One region of the Streptomyces sp. NPDC047017 genome, then DNA from elsewhere that is predicted to be linked to it. Evidence: riboswitches for the same ligand, from Rfam matches in the RefSeq annotation. Region 1 holds a riboswitch; each other region holds the start of a gene.
What was found. Region 1 has a riboswitch for cobalamin ahead of ABZ858_RS11035 ((2Fe-2S) ferredoxin domain-containing protein). Riboswitches for the same ligand answer to the same signal wherever they lie in the genome.

Region 1 (5,764 bases):
GTAGGCACGCGCCTGCGGATCGGCGGGGCGCGCCTCCTCGCGGACAGAGCCGCTCGTGTCGTCAGCCATGACGGGGAATCCCTTCGACCCGAGGTCAACAGGACCGGCACCGAGTACCCCCGGCACGCACTCTCAGACGGCGGCCGGATGTCCCCGAGGGACAGGTGTCCCCAGGGGACACAAAGTAGGTGTACGGTGAATCCATGACGGCGGAGCAGCCCCCCGCCGGCCCGGCCGGCGCCCCCGAGGACCGCCGCCGGCGCAAGGCCGCCCGGACGCGGAACGCGCTGGCCGGCGCCGCCCTCGAACTGATCCTGGAGCGCGGCCTGGCCGGCACCACGGTGGAGGCGATCGCGGAACGCGCCGACGTCACCCGCCGCACCTTCAGCCGGAACTTCACCGGCAAGGAGGACGCCGCCCTGGACTTCGTCCGCGGCGACGGCGCCCGGATCAACGCCCTGCTGCGCACCCGCCCGCCCGGCGAGCCGCCCCTGGCGGCCTACCGCCGGGCCGTCCGCGCCTGGCTCGCGGACCGGGACGCCCCGGCCTGGCGCGTCCGGCCGGACACGCGGCGGCTGCTCGCCCTGCTGGACAGCGAACCCGCTCTGTTCGCCGCGTACGAGCGCATCCGGGTCGACGCCCAGGAGGAGTCGGTCCGGATCGTCGCCGGCCGGCTCGGCACCGACGACGCCCGGGACGTACGCCCCGCCGTCGTCGTCGGCGCCGCCGCCGGAGTGCTCACCGCCGCGCTGCGCCTGTGGGCGCGGGCGCCCGGGGACGACGACCCGGCGGCGGACCTCGCCGCCCTGGTCGAACGGGCCTACGACGCCCTGACGGCCGAGGCCGCCCAGGCCGCGACCGGCCCCGGCACGCCCGCTTCCGGAGGCGTCGGCGGCACCGCGGGCACCGACGACTGAGCACACCACGAAAGGACGTGCCATGAAGGCACTGCAGTACCGCACCATCGGCGCCGCGCCGGAGGTGGTCACCGTCCCCGACCCCGAACCCGGGCCCGGACAAGTCCTGTTGAAGGTCACCGCGGCCGGTGTCTGCCACTCCGACATCGCGCTGATGAGCCGCCCGGCCGAGGCGTTGTCCTTCGCCCTCCCGCTCACCCTGGGCCACGAGGGCGTGGGCACCGTCGCGGCCCTCGGCGCGGGAGTGAGCGGACTCGCGGAGGGCGACGACGTCGCCGTGTACGGGCCCTGGGGCTGCGGCACCTGCGCCAAGTGCGCGGAGGGCAAGGAGAACTACTGCCCGCGCGCCGAGGCGCTCGGCATCCGCCCGCCCGGCCTCGGCGCCCCCGGCTCGATGGCCGAGTACCTGCTCGTCGACGACCCGCGCCACCTCGTCCCGCTGGCCGGCCTCGACCCGGTCGCCGCGGTCCCGCTGACCGACGCGGGCCTGACGCCGTACCACGCGATCAAGCGCGCGCTGCCCCGGCTGGTGCCGGGCTCCACCGCCGTGGTCATCGGCGCCGGCGGCCTCGGGCACGTCGCCGTCCAGCTGCTGCGCGCCCTGACCCCGGCCCGCGTGGTGGCCCTCGACATCAGCGAGGACAAGCTGCGCCTCGCCCGCCAGGTCGGCGCGCACGAGGCGGTCCTGTCCGACGCCGGGGCCGTGGCCGCGGTCCGCGAACTGACCGCGGGGCTCGGCGCGCAGGCCGTGTTCGACTTCGTCGGCGCCCCGCCCACCGTGACCCTCGCCGGAGCGCTGGCGGCGATCGAGGGCGAGATCTCGATCGTCGGCATCGGCGGCGGCGCGCTGCCCGTCGGCTTCGGCACACTGCCCTACGAGGTGACGGTCAGCTCCCCGTACTGGGGCAGCCGCGGCGAACTCACCGAGGTCCTGGCCCTGGCCCGCGCCGGCGCGCTGTCGGTGCACACCGAGACGTACTCCCTCGACGAGGCTCCCCTCGCCTACGAGCGCCTGCGCCAGGGTCTCGTCGACGGCCGCGCGGTGATCCTCCCCCACGGCTGATCCGGGCCCGCCGACGGCGGTGCGCGGGCGCCGGCACCCGGATGGGATGATGACCGGCGACAAGGCGACGGCGGTCCGAGGAAGCCGGTGTGAATCCGGCGCGGTCCCGCCACTGTGATCGGCGAGCGGCTCCCGACAGGCCACTGCCCCCGGCGGGCGGGAGGGCCGGGGCGAGCATCGACCCGAGAGCCAGGAGACTCACGCGGTCGCCCCCTCGACGAAGCACCGGGGCGGATCTCCCCGGGAGAGGAAGGCGCCCCATGCCCGTGGAAGCGACCGGAGCGAGGCCCGGCGGCATACCGGCGGACCCCGGACGACCCGGCCCGGCACCGTGCCGGGTCGTGGTGTGCCGGGACTGCTGCTGCGGCACCGCCAAGGTGCCGGGAATCGATCACGCGGCGCAGACGGCACGGCTGCGCGCCCAGGTGCCGGTACGGGTCTCCGAGTGCCTCGACGTGTGCGAGCACGCCAACGTCATCGTCGTCCAGCCGTCCGCCGCGGGGCGGGCCGCCGGCGGACGGCCGGTCTGGCTGGGCCTGGTCAACGACCCCGCCGCCACCGAGGACATCGCCGCCTGGGTCCGGGCCGGCGGCCCCGGCGTCGCCCCCTGCCCGGACATCCTCGACCTGTACGCCTTCCCGCCCCCGCGCCGCGGCGGCGCGTGAGGTGGGCGGGGCCTGGGGGTGGTGGGTCCGGGGCAGGTGGGATCCAGGGCGGGCGGGCCCGGGCCGGCCCACGGCCGGTCAGCCCCAGCCCTGGCAGCAGCGCCGTTCCGCGGGCGCGAGGACGTGCCGTGCGTGCGTACGGGCTGGGATCGGAGGGTCAGGGGACAGGGTCGAGGAGCTGGTCGAAGGCCGCCGGGAAACGCTTCCACGCCTCGGGGCCCTGCGCCAGCTCCCCGTCCGTGAGCAGACAGGAGCCGAGGACGGCGGTGAGGCCGTCGCGGTCCAGCCCCGGTGAGGTGAACACCAGCTGCTGGCCGCGGTCCCCGTGTTCGGGATGCCAGTCGAGCGCGGCGGCGGCCCGGCGCACCGGCGGGACCAGTTCCCATGCCGCGTCGGGCAGCGAGGCCAGCCAGGGCCCGGCCATTTCCACGCACAGCGCGCCGCCCGCGGCCTCCCAGGACAGCAGGGTGTCGGGCCGGTCGGCCAGCCAGAACCGGCCCCGGCTGCGGACCGCCGCGCAGCACAGGTCCTCCAGCGCGTGGTAGAGGCGCTCCGGGTGGAAGGGCCGCCGGCTGTGCCACACCAGGGTGGTGATGCCGTACTCGTCGGCGTCCTGGGGGAGCAGCGCGCACGCCGGGTGCTGGGCGGCCGCGGCGGCCTCGGTGTCGAACCCGGCGAACGCCAGCCGGGGCAGCTGTGCGGACTCCAGCGCCACGCGCCGGGCCGTCGGGTGCAGTTGGCCGAGGAGGGCGAGGTCCGCCGCCTCGGCCGCGCCGGCCTCGGCGACGACGTGCACGGACGGGTACTCCAGCTGGCGGGCGCAGGTGTCGCCCACGGTCCGCTGGTCGGTCGCGGCGGCGGCCAGTCCCGCCTCCGCCAGTTCGTGGCCGTCGGCCAGGCAGTCGAGCAGCAGGGACGGATCGACGGCCGTCATGACACCGGTCAGGCGCAGCAGCTCCCCGGCGTGCGCGGCCACGACCTCGGCCATGGCGCGCGGCTCGACGGAGTCCCACAGCTCGACCACCGCGAGCCGGGTGCGGCCGTCGCGCGCCAGGCGCTCCAGCTCCGGCACCAGATCCTCGCGCAGCGCACAGCAGGCACAGTCGTTCACCAGCGGCGTCTCGCCCACGGCCCGTCTGCCGTCGGCGTCGCGCACGCTCCGCCGGACGGTACCGGCCGGGGCCGTGGACAGGTCGTGGTGCAGGGCCACGCTGCCGGGCACGGCGTGCAGCAGCCGCTCCACGGTCTGGTGGCGCGCGTCGGCGTGCAGCCCGGCGACGACCACGACCGGCAGGGCGCCTTCGCGGGCCGTCACCGGGCATCACGGAAGACGACAGGCCCGTAGGGCGGGTAAATCTCGGTGTGTGCCATGGCGACATTATACGACAACGATTTTCATTATCGATAGGAGTCGGGAGGTTGGCGGGAGATGTGGCGGACCCAAGCAATAGCTGGGGGATAGGCGAGTAAACCCGTGGATTGACTTGAATCTGAGCCGTACTTGATCATCCCTGTGGAACATTCGCAGGAGTGCGCAGGAACAGGAGTCCACATGACCACCACCACCCCCTCGACCGTGGCCGTCCTCGGCCCCGGAGGCGTCGGCGGACTGATCGGGGCACTGCTCGCCCGGGACGGACACCGCGTGATCTGCCTGGCCGGCGAGGAGACCGCGGCCGTGCTGCGGCGCGGCGGCCTGCGGGTCGAGAGCGGCCGGTACGGGGACTTCACGGCGGAGGTCGAGGCCGACACCCTGCTGCGAGAGCCGGTGGACGCCGTCTTCGTGACGGTCAAGCAGACCAGCCTGCCCGAGGCACTGGACCGCCTCCCGGTCCCCGTCCTCTCCGACGCCGTCGTCATCCCGCTGCTCAACGGCCTCGACCACATGGCCGCGCTGCGCGAACGCTACCCGGCGGGCAGGATCGTCGCCGGCACGATCAAGGTCGAGGCCACCCGGACCGCGCCTGGCCGGATCGTCCACGGCAGCCCGTTCGCCCACCTCGAACTCGGCGCCCTGATCGAGGAGTTCGCGGAGGAGCTGCGTCACGCGGGGCTCGGCGTCACCCTGCGCGACGACGAGACGCCGATGCTCTGGGACAAGCTGTCCTTCCTGGCCCCGCTCGCGCTGCTGACCACGCGGTACCGGGCCGACGCCGGGACCGTCCGCACCGCACACCGCGCGGAACTGCTCACCGTCGTCGACGAGATCACCGCCGTGGCCCGGGCCGCCGGCGCGCAGGTGAGCACCGAATCCGTGCTCACCGTCTTCGACCTGGCCCCCGAGAAGATGATGTCCTCGATGCAGCGCGACGCCGAAGCCGGACGCCCGCTCGAACTCGACGCGATCGGCGGGGCCGTCGTCCGCGCGGGAGCCGCCCACGGCGTCGAGACCCCCGCCACGGCGGAGCTGATCGCACAGGTGGCCCGCTCGGTGGGCCAGGAGATCCGATGAGCCGGTCCGCGGAGGCCGAGCGGTTCCTGCGCGCCCGTGGCGCCGACGGCATGCCCCACCCCGGCGGCACGCTCCTGGAGCACCTGATCCGGGTCGAGGACGTACTGAGGGCTTGGGGAGCCGACGAGGACGTCCAGCTCGCGGGCCTGTGTCACGCCCTGTACGGCACCGACGGCTTCGACCACCCGCTCGCGCCCCTCACCGAACGGGAGGCCGTCGCCGCCGTGATCGGCCCACGGGCCGAGGAGCTGGTCCGCCTCTACGCCGGCTGCGACCGCGCCGCGGTGTACCCGCGCCTGGGCCGCGAGCACCCGGTCCGCTTCCGCGACCGCTTCACCGGCACCGAGCACACCCCGCCCGAGGCGGACACCCGCGCCTTCCTGGAACTGACCGCCGCCAACGAACTGGACGTCCTGGCCCACAACCCGGAACTGGCGGAGCGCCACGGCCCGTCCCTGCGTGCCCTGTTCACCCGCTCGCACGAACTCCTCTCGCCCCGGGCCCGGGCGGCGTACGAGCGGCAGCTCGGCGGCGCCCCCGATCTTCTCGACTAGTACGGCAGTCAGGTGGCACACACCTTCCAGTCAGGTGGCGCTGTTGTCGGGTGCCACTGTTTGCGGCCGGGCAACTGCTTCTCTGAGCTGTACCAGCTGCCCGGCCGTTCGTA
Region 2 (5,764 bases), on a different contig from region 1:
GTCAGGGCGGGGTCGTGGGCGTCGGCGAAGGTGCCGATGAGGGCGTCGGTGAGGACCACGCCGCGGATCAGGTCGTCGGCGAAGCGGTCCTCGATCGCGGCCCCGATGGGCTCCTCGAACAGCATCCGCCAGGCGTCCTCGTCGGCCACCCGGCGGCGCAGGCCGGCCCGGGAGGGCAGCGGCTCGGTCAGGGTGGGGAAGATCCGCCGGGCGGCACGGCCGGTCGTGCCGTAGAAGCGCTGCCAGGACTCCCATTCGCGGTCGGAGCCGGTGAAGCGGGCGAAGGCCGCCCGGGTACGGTCCTCGCCGCCGCCCACGAGCAGCCCGGTGGGCCGGCCGTCGCGGTCGGCGGGCGTGTACGAGGAGATGGCGCGGGTGCGCAGCCGGAAGTCCAGGCCCAGGTCCTGGACGATCTTTCGGGGCAGCAGGCTGACGAGGTAGGAGTAGCGGGACAGCCGGGCGTCCACGCCGGGGAAGGGGCGGGTGGAGACGGCCGCGCCGCCGGTGCGGCCGAGCCGTTCCAGGACCAGCACCGACCGTCCGGCCCGGGCCAGGTAGGCGGCGGCGACCAGACCGTTGTGCCCGCCGCCGACGATCACCGCGTCATAGGTGCCGGGTGCCTCGTGTGCGCTCATGGCTCTTGGTAGCACGGGGGGTTCGGCGGCGGCCAGGGGCCGTGGCGCGGCTAGGGCCTGTCGCTTCGAGCAGGTCGAGCAGGTGGGGCGGCCTTGTGCGGGGCGGGACGGGCGCCGGGGCCGAGCCGGGCCGTGGCGCGCAGGATGTGCTTGGGGGGCAGCTGCCAGCGCACTCGGGCCGGTATCCGGCGCAGCAGGGTGCCGGTGGTGCGCAGCCGGCGGGTGACGATGGCGGGGGCCGGGGCCGCTCTGCCGTACAGCTCGTGGGCGTACGGGGGCAGGGAGGCGTACGCCAGCTGGGCCACGCGCCGCCACAGCAGGTCGCGCGCCGGGGCGAGCAGTGGGGGCGTCGGCGGGCGCTGGAGGAAGTCGTCCACCGCGCGGGCGTCCGCCCCGGCCGCGAGTTCGGGCCGGACGGCCGCGAAGTAGGCGGCGAGTTCGGCGCGGCTCGCGGGCACGGTGCGCGGGTCGAGGCCGACCAGGCGGGCGCTCGCGCGGTGCTCGGCGAGGTAGCGGTCGGCCTGGGCGTCGGTGAGCGGGAATCCGGAGCGGCGCAGCACGTGCAGATAGGAGTCGATCTCCGCGCAGTGCACCCACAGCAGCAGGTCGGGGGCGTCGATGCCGTACGTCTGCCCGGTGCTCGGGTCGGTGGCGGACAGCAGCCGGTGGATCCTGCGCACCCGGGCGCCCGCCTCCTCGGCGGCGCGGGTCGTGCCGTACGTCGTGGTGCCGACGAAGTTCGCGGTGCGCATCAGCCTGCCCCAGGCGTCCCGCCGGAAGTCGGAGTTCTCCATCACCCCGCGGACCGCGCGAGGGTGCAGGGCCTGCAGGTACAGCGCGCGGACGCCGGCCACCCACATCATCGGGTCCGCGTGCAGCTGCCAGGTCACCGAGGACGGCCCGAAGAGGCCGGGGTCACTCGTGCGTATGGTCTCCACGTCAGGCAGGCTAGCGCCGTCCGCGCGGCCGGTCGACGGGCCGGTGCGGTGGCGGAGGCGGGTCACTTCAGGGTCGCGATGAATTCCCCGCACGCCTTGGCGCAGGTCCGGCAGGCGTCCGCGGCCTGTGCGGCGCCGGGGTGCCGGTCGAAGACGTGGGCGGTGTCCAGGCAGACGCTCAGGCACCACTCCAGCTGGGTGCGGATCCCGGCCTCGTCCTGGGTGTTCTGCTCCGACAGCACCCGGCAGGTCGCGTCGCAGACCTCCGCGCACATGATGCCCCTGCGCCGCAGCAGCTCGGTCTCCTCGTCGCCGCCCGGTTCGACCAGGCTGGCGCGCAGCGCGCAGGCCCGCGCGCATGCCGTGCACGCCTGCGCGCAGGCGAACCGGTCCTCCAGGAACCGTATGAGTTCCTGTTGCGAAGTCGTCGATGGTGTCGTATCGGTCGTAGTCACCTCGCCCGGGTTGCCGGTGCCACACCCGCCAAACCCGGTGCCGGCAAGGGCCGCGGCCGTTTTCCGTCACGGGGCGGGGGCACTCGTCGGGCCCGGTGGGACGACCGGGTCGGACGGTTGGACGAACGGCTGACGGAGGTGGATTCCCGGGCCCGGACGACAGGAGCTGCCGTCGACGCTGGAGTGCTCCCCCCGGGAGGCCCGGCGCACCTGGATCAGGGCCCATGACGCGGCCGTCGAGACCTGCGGCGAGGGCGAGCGGGCGCACCGGGTGGCGTACGGCGCGCTCAAGCACATGTACGAGAAGGTCGGCGATCACTGGGAGCGCAAGGAGGGCGGCCGCAAGGGCCCCTCCGACCCGCGGTCGGCCCGGCCGCGCGGGCAGGGCGGCCGCGGCGGCGAGGGCGTCGACGAGAGCGCGCCCAAGGAGCAGCTGTACGACACGGCGAAGCGGCTCGGCATCGAGGGGCGCTCGCACCTGTCCAAGGACGAGCTGCTGGACGCGATCCGCAAGGCGAACCGTTCGCGGACCCGGCAGGCCAGGTCCGGCTGAGCCGACCGGGGGGTCCGCAGCGCGGCGCCGCTTCGCGGCACTGGCCAGGGGTACCCGCCGCCCATGAGCAACGCATCGGTGGACATCGCCGCGGCGCACGGCGCCGCGATCGGCATCTGGCCCTTCGTCCTGGGGCTCGTCCTGGTGGCCCTGCTGATCGGCGCCTTCTGGATGGGCGCGCGCATCCGCCGCCGCGAGCCCGCACCGCCGCGCCCCGAGGAGCAGCCGCGGCTGCCCGAGTCGGGCCCGGTCGGCGATGTCGTGGAGCGGCGTGCACCCGACGAGGTCCCCCGGGGCGGTGACCGGCTGACACCGCACCGGCTGAAGGCGCACGGGAACCTGGGGACCCGCACGAGCCCCGCCCCCGCACGTCCCCGCTGGGACGAGGGCGGCAGCGGCTCGTTCGGCAGCGGCGGGCCCGGCGCCCACTGACCGCCGCGCCGCACCGGGGAAGTGAGAGCAGGGAGGCTTCCATGGCGGCCGGAGAGCGGTCCTACGACCGTAGGGACGGGGTTTCTCGCGGGGGGTACGCCGTGCTCGCGGCGGCCTTCGGCGCGGGTGCGCGGGGCCGGGCGCCGTCGTGACGGCCGACTGGCTGCGGTACGCCTGGAGCCTCACGGAGCGGACGGCCGAGGGCTGACCGGCCGCCCGTGGAACGTGGGCGGGGAGGCGGGCAGCGCGTCGCGCACGTTCGGGGAGGTGGGCGGCCGGTCACCCGGCTTGCCGCAGCAACTTCCCGGCAGTCGTACGCAGTTGTGGACGAGCCGGCGGCCGTGGCCGCCGGCCGTGCGCCGCGTGTCTCATGTCACCATCCGAATGGCGGACGTGACGTACCACCTCGCCGGACGGCCCCGTAACCTTGCCCCCGCAGCTGGTTCGCCCCGTCCGCCAGGCGGGATGCGTCGCAAGAGGGAACCCGGTGGGAATCCGGGACTGCCCCGCAGCGGTGAGCGGGAACGACCGCCGTCATACGCACTGGGCCCGTCAGGGTCCGGGAAGCGACGGCCACTAGGAGTCTCGTACGACACGAGACGCGCCCGCGAGTCCGAAGACCTGCCCGCTGCCCGCGCCCGAACCACTCGCGCGCGGACATCCCGGTGACCTCGTGGGCGGGTCGGCGTACATACCAGGCGGTCGACCGTGCCCTGCCGCGCACGCGTACCGCCCGGTCCGTCACCCCTTCGCGCTCGCGTCCCGTCCCCGGGATCTCAGGGATTCATCTCGCGAAGGAGATCTCCGTGACAGCGAAGTCAGCGACGCCGGCCCCGCGGGCCACCGTCCACGGCTACCCCCGCCAGGGCCCGAACCGGGAACTGAAGAAGGCGATCGAGGGCTACTGGAAGGGCCGCGTCAGCGCCGACGCGCTGCGCGCCACCGCCGCGGACCTGCGCCGCGCCAACTGGCGGCAGCTCGCCGAGACCGGCGTCCACGAGGTGCCGACCGGCGACTTCTCGTACTACGACCACGTCCTCGACACCACCGTCATGGTCGGCGCGATCCCCGAGCGGCACCGGGCCGCCGTCGACGCGGACGCGCTGGACGGCTACTTCGCGATGGCCCGCGGCACCCAGGACGTGGCGCCGCTGGAGATGACCAAGTGGTTCGACACGAACTACCACTATCTGGTGCCCGAGTTGGGCCCGGGTACCGTCTTCACCGCTGACTCCGGCAAGCAGGTGGCGGAGCTGAAGGAGGCCCTCGCCCAGGGCCTGACCGCCCGTCCGGTCCTGGTCGGCCCGGTCACCTACCTCCTCCTCGCCAAGCCCGCGCCCGGCGTGCCCGCCGACTTCGAGCCGCTGACCCTGCTCGACCGGCTGCTGCCGGTGTACGCCGAGGTCCTCGCCGACCTGCGCGCGGCCGGCGCCGAGTGGGTGCAGCTGGACGAGCCCGCCCTCGTGCAGGACCGCACCCCGGCCGAGCTGAACGCCGCCGAGCGCGCCTACCGCGACCTCGGCGCCCTGACCGACCGGCCCCGGCTGCTGGTCGCCTCCTACTTCGACCGGCTCGGCGACGCCCTGCCCGTCCTGGCCAAGGCCCCGGTCGACGGGCTCGCCCTGGACTTCACCGAGGCCGCCGCCAACCTGGACGCGCTCGCCACCGTGGGCGGACTGCCCGGCAAGCGCCTGATCGCCGGTGTCGTCAACGGCCGCAACATCTGGGTCAACGACCTGGAGAAGTCCCTCGCCATCCTCGGCACCCTGCTCGGCCTGGCCGACCGGGTCGACGTGGCGGCCTCCTGCTCGCTCCTGCACGTGCCGCTGGACGCCGCCGCGGAACGGGACATCGAGCCGCAGATCCAGCGCTGGCTGGCCTTCGCCCGGCAGAAGACCGCCGAGATCGTCACCCTCGCCAAGGGCCTGGCCCAGGGCACCGGCGCGATCGCGGCCGAACTGGCCGCGAACCGGGCCGACCTCAACTCGCGGGCCACCTCGCCGATCACCCACGACCCGGCCGTCCGGGCCCGCGCCGCCGCCGTCACCGAGGCCGACGCGCGCCGCTCCCAGCCGTACGGCGAGCGGGCCGCCGCCCAGCGCGCCCACCTCGGCCTGCCGCTGCTGCCCACGACCACCATCGGCTCGTTCCCGCAGACCTCCGAACTGCGCGCCGCCCGCGCCGACCTGCGGTCCGGCCGAACCGACACGGCCGACTACGAGGAGCGCATCAAGGCGGAGATCCAGGAGGTCATCGCCTTCCAGGAGAAGACCGGCATCGACGTCCTGGTGCACGGCGAGCCCGAGCGCAACGACATGGTCCAGTACTTCGCCGAGCAGCTCACCGGCTACCTGGCCACGCAGCACGGCTGGGTGCAGTCCTACGGCACCCGTTACGTCCGCCCGCCGGTCCTGGCCGGCGACATCTCCCGCCCCGAGCCGATGACGGTGCGCTGGACGACGTACGCCCAGTCCCTCACCGGCCGCCCGGTCAAGGGCATGCTCACCGGGCCGGTCACCATGCTGGCCTGGTCGTTCGTCCGCGACGACCAGCCCCTCGGCGACACCGCGCGGCAGGTCGCGCTCGCCCTGCGCGACGAGGTGGGCGACCTGGAGGCGGCCGGGACCTCGGTCATCCAGGTGGACGAGCCCGCGCTGCGCGAGACGCTGCCGCTGCGGACCGCCGACCGCCCCGCCTACCTGGCCTGGGCCACCGAGGCGTTCCGCCTCACCACCGCCGGCGTACGCCCGG
Region 3 (5,740 bases), on a different contig from region 1:
GCCTGGAGGCCATCCCGGCGGAGCGCCTGTGGGTGAACCCCGACTGCGGTCTGAAGACCCGCGGCTGGCCGGAGACCCGGGCCTCCCTGGAGAACCTGGTCGCCGCCGCCCGCACGGTCCGGGCGGAACTGCCCGCGTCCTGACCCGCGCGCGGCCGTCGGGAGGGAAAGGGGCCGGGGAGGGAGCGCCGCGCTCCCTCCCCGACTCCCGACTCCCGGCCGCCGTCTCCGTCCCCGCCCCCCGGGCTTCACCGAGGGGCGCTCTGGCAGACTCACGCCGGGAGCGATCGCGCCGCGCAGACAGGAGACTTGACGACATGACCGCCCGAGTGCTGTTCGTCTCGCCGGCCACGAGCCGTTCGCTGCGGCAGGCCCGGTTCGACGACGGCGATCCGATCGACGCCGGCGCCGCGGTCCGGGCCCGGGCCGCGGCGGGCGCGCTGCCCCGGGCCGCGCGGGTCGTGGTCTCGCCCTCGGTACGCTGCCGCCAGACGGCGGCGGCGCTGGGGCTCGGCGGCGAGGCCGACCCGGAGCTGGCCGGCTGGGACGTGGGGCGCTGGCGGGGACGCACGCTCGACGAGGTCGGTGCCGCCGAAGGGGAGGCGGTGGCCCGCTGGCTGGCCGACCCGGGGGCGGCGCCGCACGGCGGGGAGTCGCTGCGGGACCTGTGCGCCCGGGTCGGGCGGCGGCTGGCGGCCCTGGCGGAGACGGCCGGCCGGACGCTCGCCGTGGTCGAACCGGAGGTCGTACGGGCGGCCGTGGTGCACGCGGTGGGCCTGCCGGTGGACGCCTTCTGGCGGCTGGACGTACCGCCGCTGACGGTCACCGAGCTGAGCGGCCGGGCCGGGCGCTGGAACCTGCGGCTGGGCCGGCCGCCGGCACCGGACGCTCAGGACGCCGGGAACGCCGGGGACACGGAGCAGGCCGGAAACGCAGAGCCGGCCGGGGACGCAGAGCCGGCCGGGGACGCAGAGCCGGCCGGGGGCACCGGGGAGGCCCGGGACACCGGGGAGGCCGGGGGCGCGGGGGCCGCCGGGTCGCGGTGACGGCGCAGCAGGACCGCCACCGCGCAGCGCAGGCAGCCGCCGTCCGCCGCGTGCGGACAGTCCTCGGCCGGGGCGCCGACCAGCGACTCCAGGTCCTTGAGCAGGTGTTCGGTGCGCTTGGCCTGCTGGGCGAGCACCCGCACCCGGGCGCTCTGGCCGCCGATCTGCCGGCGGCTGGCGATCAGCTGCTCGTACTCCTCGACGGTGAGGGCGACCGCCTCTCGGCCGCCGAGGGTGATACGGCGCGGCTGGGGACGTCTGGCCACGGGGGTCCTCCGCTCCACGTCCTGTGGTCCGCTTCGAGAACGCGAGAGGGCCCCCGGACGGTTCCGAAGGGCCCTCTGGTGTCCGGAAGGAGTCAGCCTGCGGCCGGAACCGTGCGGCCCGACGTGGCTTCGGCGGGCTTCGGGTTCAGCAGCCGTTCGGCCAGTTCACCGAAGGCGAGGCCGAATCCGCCCCACAGCACGGCCTGGATGGCCAGCGCGGAGAGCCGGAACCGCCACAGCAGGGCGGCCGGGAAGTCCGCCGGCACCTCGTTGATGACCGGCAGGAACGCGTACGCCAGCCCGATCACGACGGCGAACGCGGCCACCGCGGCCACGGTCGCCCACCAGGTGCCCAGCGCGGGCGCCAGGCGCTTGCCGAGGATGGTGGCGGCGACCGCGAGCAGGACGCTGAGCACCATCATCAGGAAGTACAGGGTGGTCCGCTTGCCGATGGTGTCGGGGTCGCCGACCGAGGGCGGGTTGGCCGGGTACTTCAGGAACGGCACGACGTACACGGCGAGCAGCGCGCAGCCGGACAGCAGCAGCGCGGTCGCCCGCGGGGAGAAGCGGCCCACGCGGCCGAGCGCGAAGCAGAAGGCGAGCGCCGCGATGCCGCCGAAGGCGACCCCGTAGACCAGGACGCCGGTGGCGAGGCCGGCGGTGGACTGCAGGGAGCGGGAGACGACCTCCATCTCGTGCTCGTGGGAGTGGGCGTCCTCGAAGCTGATCGCCTTGTCGACATTGGGCTCACCGAGGAGGTAGGCCGCGACCAGCGCGAGCACGCCCGCGGCCAGCCCCGCGAGCATGCCGCGGACGAGCAGGTTTCTTACCGTTGCGGAGTTCATGGGTGTGCGGCGTCCCTCGCGTCAGTGGCAGGGGAAGCCGAGCAGGTGGCGGGCGTCGTGCACCCATTCGTGGACGTCCGTGCCGCTGAACACGGACGTGGCGCCCTGCTCGGCGCCGACGAAGTACAGCAGGATCAGCATCAGGACGCCGAAGAAGACCGCCCAGGGAGCTATCGCCTTGAGCGGCAGCTTGGCGGGAACGACGGGGGTGGTGGCTGTCGGCTGGGCGACATGCTGCGCCATGGCAGGGGCCTCCTCTGGGAGCTCGCGTCCCATCTCGGTGGTGCGTTGGACGACGGCTACGGGTCTGACTCACCAACCGTCCCCGCGGGGACCGCTCGCTCACAGTGGCGCGACCGTGCCGGACTCGCACCGGCTTCCGTCTTGCCTTCGTCGATATCGGACCGAAGGTACCGTGCGCCGGGGATGAGGCCAAGACCGCGGGCACCCGGCGTGATCTTTCCCGCACGCCGCATGGCGGGCGGGCCGCCGGTCCGGGGGCGCGGGCCGCGCTCACTCCGGGCCGGGGCCGGGGGCGGGCCGGGGCCCGGCGAAGCGGACCGGGGCCCGGAACCTGGCCCGGCGCGCGGCCCGCCGGAAGGTGGTCAGCACCGCCGGTCCGGCCAGCAGCACGCACACGAAGTTGGTGACCGCCCGGCCGGTGTCCCAGCCCAGCGAGGTGGCCAGGTCGAAGGCGAGGTAGCGGTGCCACTGCTCGGTGAAGGGCAGGCCGGGCAGGTAGGCGATGGAGCTGTTCGGGTCCAGGGAGAACGGCCAGAAGGACAGGTTGAGCAGGAAGCCGAAGAGATAGCCGGAGAGCGATCCGTAACCGGCGAGCAGCAGCACTTCGCGGCGGCCGGTGGCCCGGGGCAGGAGCCCGGCGAGCATGCCGACGAAGGCGCAGCCGAACATCTGGTACGGCATCCACGGCCCGACCCCGCCGGTGAGGAGGGCGGAGGCGAACAGGGAGGTGCAGCCGAGGACGAAGCCGAAGCCGGGGCCGTAGACGCGTCCGGCCAGGACCAGGACGAAGAAGACGGTCTCGATCCCGGCGGTGCCGGCGCCCAGGGGACGCAGGGCGGCGTTGACGGCGGACAGCACGCCCAGCATCGCCAGCGCCTTGGAGTCGATGCCGCCCTCGGCGATCTCCGACAGCACCACGCACAGCACCAGCACCAGCAGCACGCCGAAGATGAGCGGCGGCGCGTAGCTCGCGCCGAACGTGCCCGGCGCGACGGCGAACGGCCAGCAGAAGGCGACGAGCCCGAGGAGGGCCGCCAGGGTCATGACGACGCCGACGCGCGGGGAGAGCCGGATCGCCGCCTTCACGGCCGCTCCCCCGCCGCCGACGCCCGCCTGACCTGTTCGACGGTGAGGAACGGCAGGGGTGCGAGGACCTTCGCGGTCTGCGGGGCGAACACCGGGGAGGAGACGATGACTTCGGCCGTGGGTCCGTCGGCGACCACGTCCCCCTCGGCCATGACGAGCACGCGGTCGGCGGCGCGGGCGGCGAACTCGACGTCGTGGGTGGAGATGACGACCGCCCGGCCCTCGGCGGCCAGCACGTCCACGATGCCGATGAGTTCCGTCTTCGCCCGGTAGTCCAGGCCGCGGGTGGGCTCGTCCAGCAGGACGACCGGCGGGGCGGCGGAGAGCTGGATGGCGAGGACGAGGGCGAGTTTCTGGCCCTCGGACAGGTCGCGCGGGTGGGTGGTGGCGTCGATGCCGGGGGCGAGCCGGTCGAGGATCCGGCGGGCCTCGCCGGGGGTGCCCGACTCGGCGTCGGCCTGGTCGAGTTCCTGTTTCACGCTCTCCAGGTAGAGCAGGTCGGCGGGGGTCTGCGGGACCAGTCCGACGAGCCGGCGGGCCTCGGCGGCGGGCACCGCGTGCGGGTCGGCGACGGTCTGGCCGCGGGTCACCCGGACGGTGCCGGCGCGGCGCGGACCCGACCCCTGCAAGGCCCACAGCAGGGAGGACTTGCCGGAGCCGTTGCGGCCCATGAGCGCGGTGACCTCGCCCGCGCGCAGTTCCAGGTCCACCTCGCGGACGGCGGGCACGCCCCGGTAGGCGACCGTGACACCACGGGCGGCGAGCAGGCGCGGCGGGTCACCGGCCGGGGCCGGCCGGACCGGGTCCGGGACACGGCCGGCCAGCCGGGCGCGCAGGGGCGCGGCGGCCCGGCGGGCGTCGCGGACGGACAGCGGCAGCGGTGACCATCCCGCCGCCCGGCCCAGTTCGACGACGGGCGGGGCGATGGCCGAGGTGCGCAGGATGGCGGCGGGCGCCCCGATGCGGGCGCTGGCGTCGCCCGGCAGGTGGATGACGCGGTCGGCGTACTGCACGACGCGTTCGAGGCGGTGCTCGGCCATCAGGACGGTGACGCCGAGGTCGTGCACGAGCCGGGTGACGGCCGCGAGGACCTCCTCGGCGGCGGTCGGGTCCAGGGCGGAGGTGGGTTCGTCCAGCACCAGGACGCGCGGATGCGCGGTGAGGACGGAGCCGATGGCGACGCGCTGCTGCTGGCCGCCGGAGAGTTCGTGCAGGGCGCGGTGGCGCAGGTCGGCCAGGCCGAGCAGGTCGAGGGTCTCCTCGACGCGTTTGCGCATGGTGGCCGGCGGGATCGCCAGCTGCTCCATGGCGTAGGCGAGTTCCTCCTCGACGGTGTCGGTGACGAAGCCGTCGGCCGGGTCCTGGCCGACCACCCCGACCACGTCGGCGAGTTCGCGCGGCGGGTGGTGGGCGGTGTCGCGGCCGTCGACGGTGACCCGGCCGTACAGGGTGCCGCCCGTGAAGTGCGGTACGAGCCCGTTGACCGCGCCCAGCAGGGTGGACTTGCCGACACCGGTGTGGCCGACGACGAGGCAGAGTTCGCCCTCCCGCACGGTCAGGTCGACGTCACGCAGCGCGGGGCGGGGGGCGTCGTCGTACTGGACGGTGACCTGGTCGAAGGTGATCACGGGGTGTGGGCTCTCCGGACGGGGGCGGGCTCGGGCGCGAGGAATCCGGCCGTGCCGGCGAGCAGGATCGCGGCGGTCGGGACCAGCGGCAGCCCGGGCCAGGTCAGCGGGTAGAAGGTGGGGTTGAGCTGGGCCGGGTCGTAGCCCAGGTCGCTGAAGAGCAGGACCGCGGAGAGCACCCCGCTGCCGGCGACGGCCCACTCCGGTGCCCGCCAGGGGTCGGGACGGTAGGTGGTGCGGGTGACGCGGCGGCCGCCCAGGCGCAGTCCGGCCACGCACAGCGCGGCGCCGCAGGCCATCGCGGGCAGCCCGAGGAAGGCGGGCGCGGTGGCGTCCAGCAGCCCGTAGGCGCCGGCGCACAGCCCGCACATGCCGAGCAGCATCAGCGCGCCGGTGACGCGGCGGGAGCGCCGGGTGGCGGTGCCCGCCCGGCCGTAGCCGCGGGAGTCCATGGCGGCGGCCAGCCGCAGCGAGCGCTCCAGGGCGTCCTCCAGGACGGGCACGACGATGCCGCGCAGCGCCTTCATGCCCCGGGTGCGGCCGGCCCGCAGCCTGCGGGCCCGGGAGACGCGCTGCACGCTCTGCACCAGTTGCGGCGCGACGCTGATGGCGACGGTGACGGCGACA
Region 4 (5,764 bases), on a different contig from region 1:
GGCGGGCCGATACGGTGACGCGCAAGCCGGTGAGTACCAGCAGTGCGGCGATCGCCGCGAAGGCGCCGGCCTGCACACCGGTGGCGGCCAGGGCGCCGCCGTGGCCGCCGCCTCCGCCGCCGGTGGGGCTCGTGCCGCCGTCGCCCCCGGTGTCCCCGGCGGTGACGATGGCGGGCGCGCCGCCGCTCGCGCTCGCCGTGGGCAGCGGCGTCGGGTCCGGCTGCGGGGCGGTGCCGGCCAGGCTGCGGGTCAGCGTGCCGAAGGAGACGCCGGTCGCGCCGCCCACCGCCTGGGTGGAGGCCCGCAGGTCGGAGCCGCGCTGGCCGTCCTTGGCGACGTTGAAGCCGCCGTCGGTGTTCTGCTGCGCGGCGAGGAAGGCGCGGGCCCGGGCGATCTGCTTGCCGTACTTGCCCGCGTCCAGCGACAGTCCCTGTACGGCGAGGGCGGCGGAGTTGACCGAGTCGCCGGCCGCGCCCGGGAAGCCGCCGTCCGGCAGCTGCCGGGCGGCGATCCAGGCGAGGGCCTTGCCGACGGCCCGGTCCGCCTTGTCGCCGCCGGCCAGGTGGAGGGCCATGGCGGCGATGGCGGTGGAGTCGACGTCCTGGTCGCCGGTGGGCGGGATCAGGCTCGGCCAGGCGCCGCTGCCCTGCTCAAGGCTCTCCAGGTAGGCGATCGGGCGGGCGGCGGCGCTCTTCTCCCCCGCGCGCAGCTGGGCCATCACGGCGAGGGCCTGGCTGAAGACGGACGGGGCGTAGGTGTAGGCGCCCTCGGCCGCGCAGGACCGGTCCGGCGCGGTGCTCGCCCTGGCGCAGACCGCCTTGTCGAGCGCGGCGATCAGATCGTGTCCGGCGAAGTGGCGCGGATCGCGGCCCACGGCCTCGGCGAGCAACGCGGTCTTGCCGAGGGAGCCGCCCCCGGCGTAGGCGGTGCCGATCCCGGTCCAGTCGTTGACGGTGCGTTTGTCGCCGTCCTTGCCGCCGTGGTCGAGGAAGTCGACGATGCCGCGCAGCTTGCCGGTGTTCCGGCCGGTGGCGGCGAGCGCGTAGGCCCCGTCGATGGTGAGGCCGAAGTCGGCGCGGGTGGTGCCGGGACCGACCGGATAGTAGTGGCCCTGGCGGAGGTTGGCGGGGCTGGTGAGGTAGGCGGCGCCCTTGTCCAGGTCGGGTCCGTCACCCGGGGCGGGGGTGACGGGCGGCGAGCTGGGGGACGCGCTCGTGCTCGCGCTCCCGCTCGGGGAGGCGCCGCCGGACGGGGACGGGCCGCCGGTCGGGGAGGCGCTGCCGGTCGCGGAGGCGCTCGTGGTCGGCGACGCGCTGTCGGACGCGGACGGGGAGGCGCTCCCGCTCGGCGACGCGCTGTCGGACGCGGACGCGGAGGCGCTCCCGCTCGGGGACGCGGACGCCGGGGCGCTCCCGCTCGGGGAGGCGCTGCCGGTCGGGTCCGCCGGCTTCGCCGTCAGGGCGGCGAGGCTGGTGTGCGCGCCGGCGAGGACGGCGGCCGGTGTCGGGTAGAGGGCCGGTTCGGTCACGCCCTCCTCGAAGCCGAAGCCGCCGCCGGCGAACTGCTGCCCGGCCAGCCAGGCGACGGCCGCGTCGGCGCGCCCGGTGTCACCGAGGGCGCGCAGGGCCTGGGCGGCGTACGCCGTCGCGTAGACGCTGCCGGTGGTGGCGCCGGTGTAGCCGGGGAAGGCGCCGTCCGCGCGCTGCGCCGTGTCCAGGTACGCACGGGCCCGGGCCACGGCGTCCTCGTGCCCGCCCGCGCCGTGCAGCGCCAGGGCGACCACACCGGTGGTGGCGGGGTCGCCGTCGCAGTACTCGCCGGGGCCGATGAGGATGCTGGTGATCCCGCCGTCCGCGCACTGCACCTGGGTGAGCCGGTCCACCGCGGCGGCGGGCGGCGTCACTCCGGCGCGCAGCACGGCGAGCACGGCCAGCGCCTGCCCGTCGGCGTATCCGGCGTCGTGGAAGTCGCCCGCGGCGGTGCAGCCGGGGGTGGGCGAGCCGGACGCGGGTCCCGCCGCGCACACGTTCTTCATGAGGTCGCCGACGAGGTCGTGGCCGCCAAAGGCGTGCGGGTCTCCCCCGGTGATCTCGGCGAGGAGCGCCAGGCGGGCGGCGGCGGAGGCGTCGGGGGCCTGGCCGGGGCCGTTCGGGTAGGCGTAGTCGCCGGTGTGGGCGGCGAGGAAGGCGGTGACCTTGTCCAGGATGGCGCGGTCGGGGTCACCGGCGGCGAGGCCGTAGGCGACCTCGGAGGTCAGCAGGTAGTCCGGGGTGCCGGCGCCGTCGTCGACGACGCGTTCCTCGTCGGTCAGGCCGCCGCGGAGCCACTTCGCGGCGGCGGCCGTGTCGAGGGTGGTGGGTGCACCGGTGGGCGAGCCGCTCGGCCCGGGGGTCCCGGTCGGCCCGGAGGTACCGGTCGGGCCGGGTGTCCCGCTCGGGGCCGGGGTGCCGCCGCCCGCGCGGACGGCGTCCGGGGTGAAGGAGGGCCGGCCCTTGGTGCCGCCGATGTCCGTGCCGCCGAACACCCAGGCGTCGACGTCGCCGTCCTTGAGCTTGCGGGCCATCGCGCCGTACGGGCTGTACGTCCAGTCGTGCTGGCCCGGCGAGGCGATCCAGTAGGACCAGTACGCGGTGACGGGCGGCGTCAGGACGCAGGGCTCCTTGGCCGGGGTCGGGTACTGCGTACCGGAGTCGAACCCGCCGTAGCCGATGCGGCAGATGAAGGCGGGGCCGTCGTGCTGGGTGCCGGTGGTGGTGAAGCCGGCGTCGTGCAGCAGGTCGTAGCCGGTGGTCGGGGTCGGGTCGCAGCCGCGCTCGACCGTGCCGCCGAAGGGCTTGAAGTCGACCGCGACCACGGCGCCCTTGGTGGCGGTGCAGCCGCCGGCCATCGGATCGGCGGCGGCGGAGGCGCTGGTGAGAAAGGCCACGCAGGCGGCCGCCGGCAGCAGGAAGGCGGTCGTCAGGGCCGTCCACGGCCCCGGTCCCGTCCTCGTCCGCCCGTCTCTTCGCTGCTCGGTGCCCACCCCGGCCCCCTCGTCGCCTGCCGGCGCGGGGCGAGGACGTGGGTGAGGGGCCCCGCCGCGAGAGACGGCGCTGTGCGCGGAACCCGGTCGCACCACGCCGTAGTCCGCGACGGCGTCTGTTGCTGAAGGACACGCTCCAGGCATTCCGGCTCGCCCGGCGGATGCCGGGCCCACGGTTGCGGGTCAGCGCCGGGTTTCGACCGGCTTCCCCTGGAACTGCTCATGTATCAGGCGGGATTGGAACACGGGTTCGCGAGGAGCGTCAAGGCGCGGTACCGGCCGGACCGGGCGGCGCGGGGCGGGCGGCGGGGGCGCGCGGGGCGGACCCTGGCGGCGTACGGGTTCCCTCGGGTACCGTCCCGGACTGCCGAGTGGGGGAACCCGGTGGGAATCCGGGGCTGACGCGCAGCGGTGTGGGGCGGCGGGGGCCGTTCCGAGCCCGAATGCCCAAGCGGTGCAGCACTTTTGGAAGCTGATCCACGCGTCCCGGACGGCGGCCACGCTCGCCGCATCCGGTGTGGGTGCACGGGGGCCGGCCGGTGTCCCCCACCCCAGGAGCAGGCCATGTCCCGTCCGCTGTCCGTCCGCCGCGGTGTGCTCACCGCGGCCGCCGCGCTCGGCGCCTTCGCGCTGACCACGCTGCCCGCCGCGGCGACCTCCAGCCCGGCCCAGATCGCCACCTCGAAGACCAACGGCGTCGCCTACCTCAAGTCCCTCCAGGCGGCGGACGGTTCGTACGCCGGGTCGGGGCTGTCCAACGAGTGGGCGTTCAGCGCCCTGGCCGCCGCCGGGACCGCCGCGGTGGACGTCACCCCGGGCGGCGACACCACCAAGAACGCGAGATCCGTCTACCGCGATCTGCTGTCCACCGGCGGCTGGCCGTCCACGTCACCCGTCGTCACCGACTACGAGCGGGCCACGCTGAACGCGTACGCGGCGGGCATCGACCCGGCCCGCGTCTCCGCCTCCCGCGATCTGATCGCGGACATCTACGGCTACTGGCAGAGCGCCGAGCCCGGTTACTTCGGCCCGTCCGCCAACTTCAACGGGACCGTGTTCGCCGCGCTCGCCCTGAACGGCGCGAAGACCCAGTCCGGGCAGGTACGCGTCCCGCAGGCGCTGCGCGACGCGCTCGTCACCCGGATACGCGCCAACCAGCACAACGACGGCGGCTGGAACTACAGCAAGGCCGAGGGCGACCCGACCCAGCCGGCCGCCACCAGCGACATCGACATGACGGGCGCGGCGATGGCGGCGCTGTGCGTCTCCGGGGTGCCCGCCACCGACACCGGTATCACGCACGCCAAGGCGTTCCTCAAGAGCAAGCTGGTGGCGAACACCGGCGCGTTCAACGCCATGTTCGGCGCCAACACCGACTCCAACGGCTGGGCGGTGGCCGGCCTGAACGCCTGCGGGATCAACCCGCAGACCGGTGACTTCCTCACCTCGCTGGGCAAGACCCCGGTCGACTTCCTGATCGCCCAGCAGTTCAACCCGGGCGGCGGTTTCAAGTACCTGCCCGCCGACACCAGCCCGTCGGCATACTCCTCGATCGACGGGCTGCGGGCGGTGGCCGGGGGCGGCTTCACCGCCGCTCCGCCGGTGCCCGTCACGCCGGGCGCGCCGCAGTGGGTGGCGCAGTCCGCGCTGAGCGCGGGTACGGCGACGAAGCTGGCGCTGACCGTGGACGACGGCACCGGCTCCCTCAAGGTGTGCTCGGTCGCCCTCACCCCGACCGGCCCGACGACCACCCTGGGCGCGGTCCTGGACGCGGCGGCCGGCGCGGCCACGCCGTCGGGCTGCGTGACCTCGGTGGCCCCGTCCTCCGGCACGGGCACCGTCACCTCGGTCAACGGCAAGGCCAACAGCGGCTCGAACACCTGGAAGGTCAGCGTCGACGGGTCGGCCTTCGCCGCCGCCACCCGGGGCAAGACCGTGGGCGTCGGTGACACCATCGCCCTGCGCTGGGGCGCCTGACCGCCGCGGGCCGGCCGCACCCGTGCGGTGCGGCCGGCCGCCGGTGCCCGCCACGCGCGGGACCCCGGCTCACGCGATTGCCACCCGCGTGAGCCGCCCCGGGTGCCGTGGCCGGAATTCGCCCCCCGCGTCCCTGAGCGGTCCAGGTCACTTCCGCCACGAGAACAAGGTCACAGCCGCGCCCCCCTGCTGCTGGGCCGCCGTTCTGGCCTAGCATCCGAGCATGACGGTCCTGCCTGACGACGGGCTCTCCCTGGCGGCGGACTTCCCTGACGCGACACTTGAGCAGTGGCGGCACCTGGTGGCGGGTGTGCTGCGCAAGTCCGGCAAGGAGGTCTCGGACGCCGAGGCGGAGCAGGCCCTGTCCACCGCGCTGGAGGACGGGCTGCGCACCCGGCCCCTGTACACCGCGCGCGACGCCGCGCCCGACCCCGGCCTGCCGGGCTTCGCCCCCTTCGTACGGGGCGGGCGCCCCGAGGGGAGCACGGTCGGCGGCTGGGACGTCCGCCAGCGGCACACGGTCGCCGACACGGCGGCGGTCCTGGCCGACCTGGAGAACGGCGTCACCTCGCTGTGGCTGGCGGTCGGCGGGCACGCGGGCATCCCCGTCGACCGGCTCCCCGCCACCCTGGACGGCGTCTACCTGGATCTGGCGCCGGTCGTCCTGGACGCGGGCGACGCCTTCGAGCCGGCCGCGCGGCGACTCCTCGAACTGTACGAGGAGCGGGGCGTCGCCGCCGACGCGGCCCGCGGCAACCTGGGCGG

Region 2: it holds a riboswitch for cobalamin, as region 1 does, so the genes downstream of both, metE (5-methyltetrahydropteroyltriglutamate--homocysteine S-methyltransferase) here and ABZ858_RS11035 ((2Fe-2S) ferredoxin domain-containing protein) in region 1, are expected to answer to the same signal.
Region 3: it holds a riboswitch for cobalamin, as region 1 does, so the genes downstream of both, ABZ858_RS08110 (CbtB-domain containing protein) here and ABZ858_RS11035 ((2Fe-2S) ferredoxin domain-containing protein) in region 1, are expected to answer to the same signal.
Region 4: it holds a riboswitch for cobalamin, as region 1 does, so the genes downstream of both, ABZ858_RS08135 (prenyltransferase/squalene oxidase repeat-containing protein) here and ABZ858_RS11035 ((2Fe-2S) ferredoxin domain-containing protein) in region 1, are expected to answer to the same signal.

Annotation. Positions count from the first base shown of each region.
Region 1 covers NZ_JBEYVW010000005.1:266,421-272,184, forward strand. Annotated here, with positions in the region: gene ABZ858_RS11020 (acetate uptake transporter) at 1-69, opposite strand, end outside; gene ABZ858_RS11025 (helix-turn-helix domain-containing protein) at 204-917, shown strand; gene ABZ858_RS11030 (NAD(P)-dependent alcohol dehydrogenase) at 940-1,980, shown strand; cobalamin riboswitch at 2,058-2,180, shown strand; gene ABZ858_RS11035 ((2Fe-2S) ferredoxin domain-containing protein) at 2,241-2,645, shown strand; gene ABZ858_RS11040 (GTP-binding protein) at 2,803-3,960, opposite strand; gene ABZ858_RS11045 (2-dehydropantoate 2-reductase) at 4,198-5,097, shown strand; gene ABZ858_RS11050 (DUF6817 domain-containing protein) at 5,094-5,651, shown strand.
Region 2 covers NZ_JBEYVW010000004.1:96,436-102,199, forward strand. Annotated here, with positions in the region: gene ABZ858_RS08070 (NAD(P)/FAD-dependent oxidoreductase) at 1-635, opposite strand, end outside; gene ABZ858_RS08075 (oxygenase MpaB family protein) at 686-1,573, opposite strand; gene ABZ858_RS08080 (ferredoxin) at 1,636-2,028, opposite strand; gene ABZ858_RS08085 (ChaB family protein) at 2,195-2,581, shown strand; gene ABZ858_RS08090 (DUF6479 family protein) at 2,645-3,013, shown strand; cobalamin riboswitch at 3,437-3,657, shown strand; gene metE (5-methyltetrahydropteroyltriglutamate--homocysteine S-methyltransferase) at 3,820-5,764, shown strand, end outside.
Region 3 covers NZ_JBEYVW010000004.1:102,428-108,167, forward strand. Annotated here, with positions in the region: gene metE (5-methyltetrahydropteroyltriglutamate--homocysteine S-methyltransferase) at 1-143, shown strand, start outside; partial or broken gene ABZ858_RS08100 (histidine phosphatase family protein) at 317-874, shown strand; gene ABZ858_RS08105 (CbtA family protein) at 1,404-2,156, opposite strand; gene ABZ858_RS08110 (CbtB-domain containing protein) at 2,178-2,399, opposite strand; cobalamin riboswitch at 2,436-2,589, opposite strand; gene ABZ858_RS08115 (ECF transporter S component) at 2,670-3,443, opposite strand; gene ABZ858_RS08120 (ATP-binding cassette domain-containing protein) at 3,482-5,113, opposite strand; gene ABZ858_RS08125 (energy-coupling factor transporter transmembrane component T) at 5,110-5,740, opposite strand, start outside.
Region 4 covers NZ_JBEYVW010000004.1:109,667-115,430, forward strand. Annotated here, with positions in the region: gene ABZ858_RS08135 (prenyltransferase/squalene oxidase repeat-containing protein) at 1-2,887, opposite strand, end outside; cobalamin riboswitch at 3,140-3,271, opposite strand; cobalamin riboswitch at 3,397-3,471, shown strand; gene ABZ858_RS08140 (hypothetical protein) at 3,587-4,999, shown strand; gene ABZ858_RS08145 (methylmalonyl-CoA mutase family protein) at 5,223-5,764, shown strand, end outside.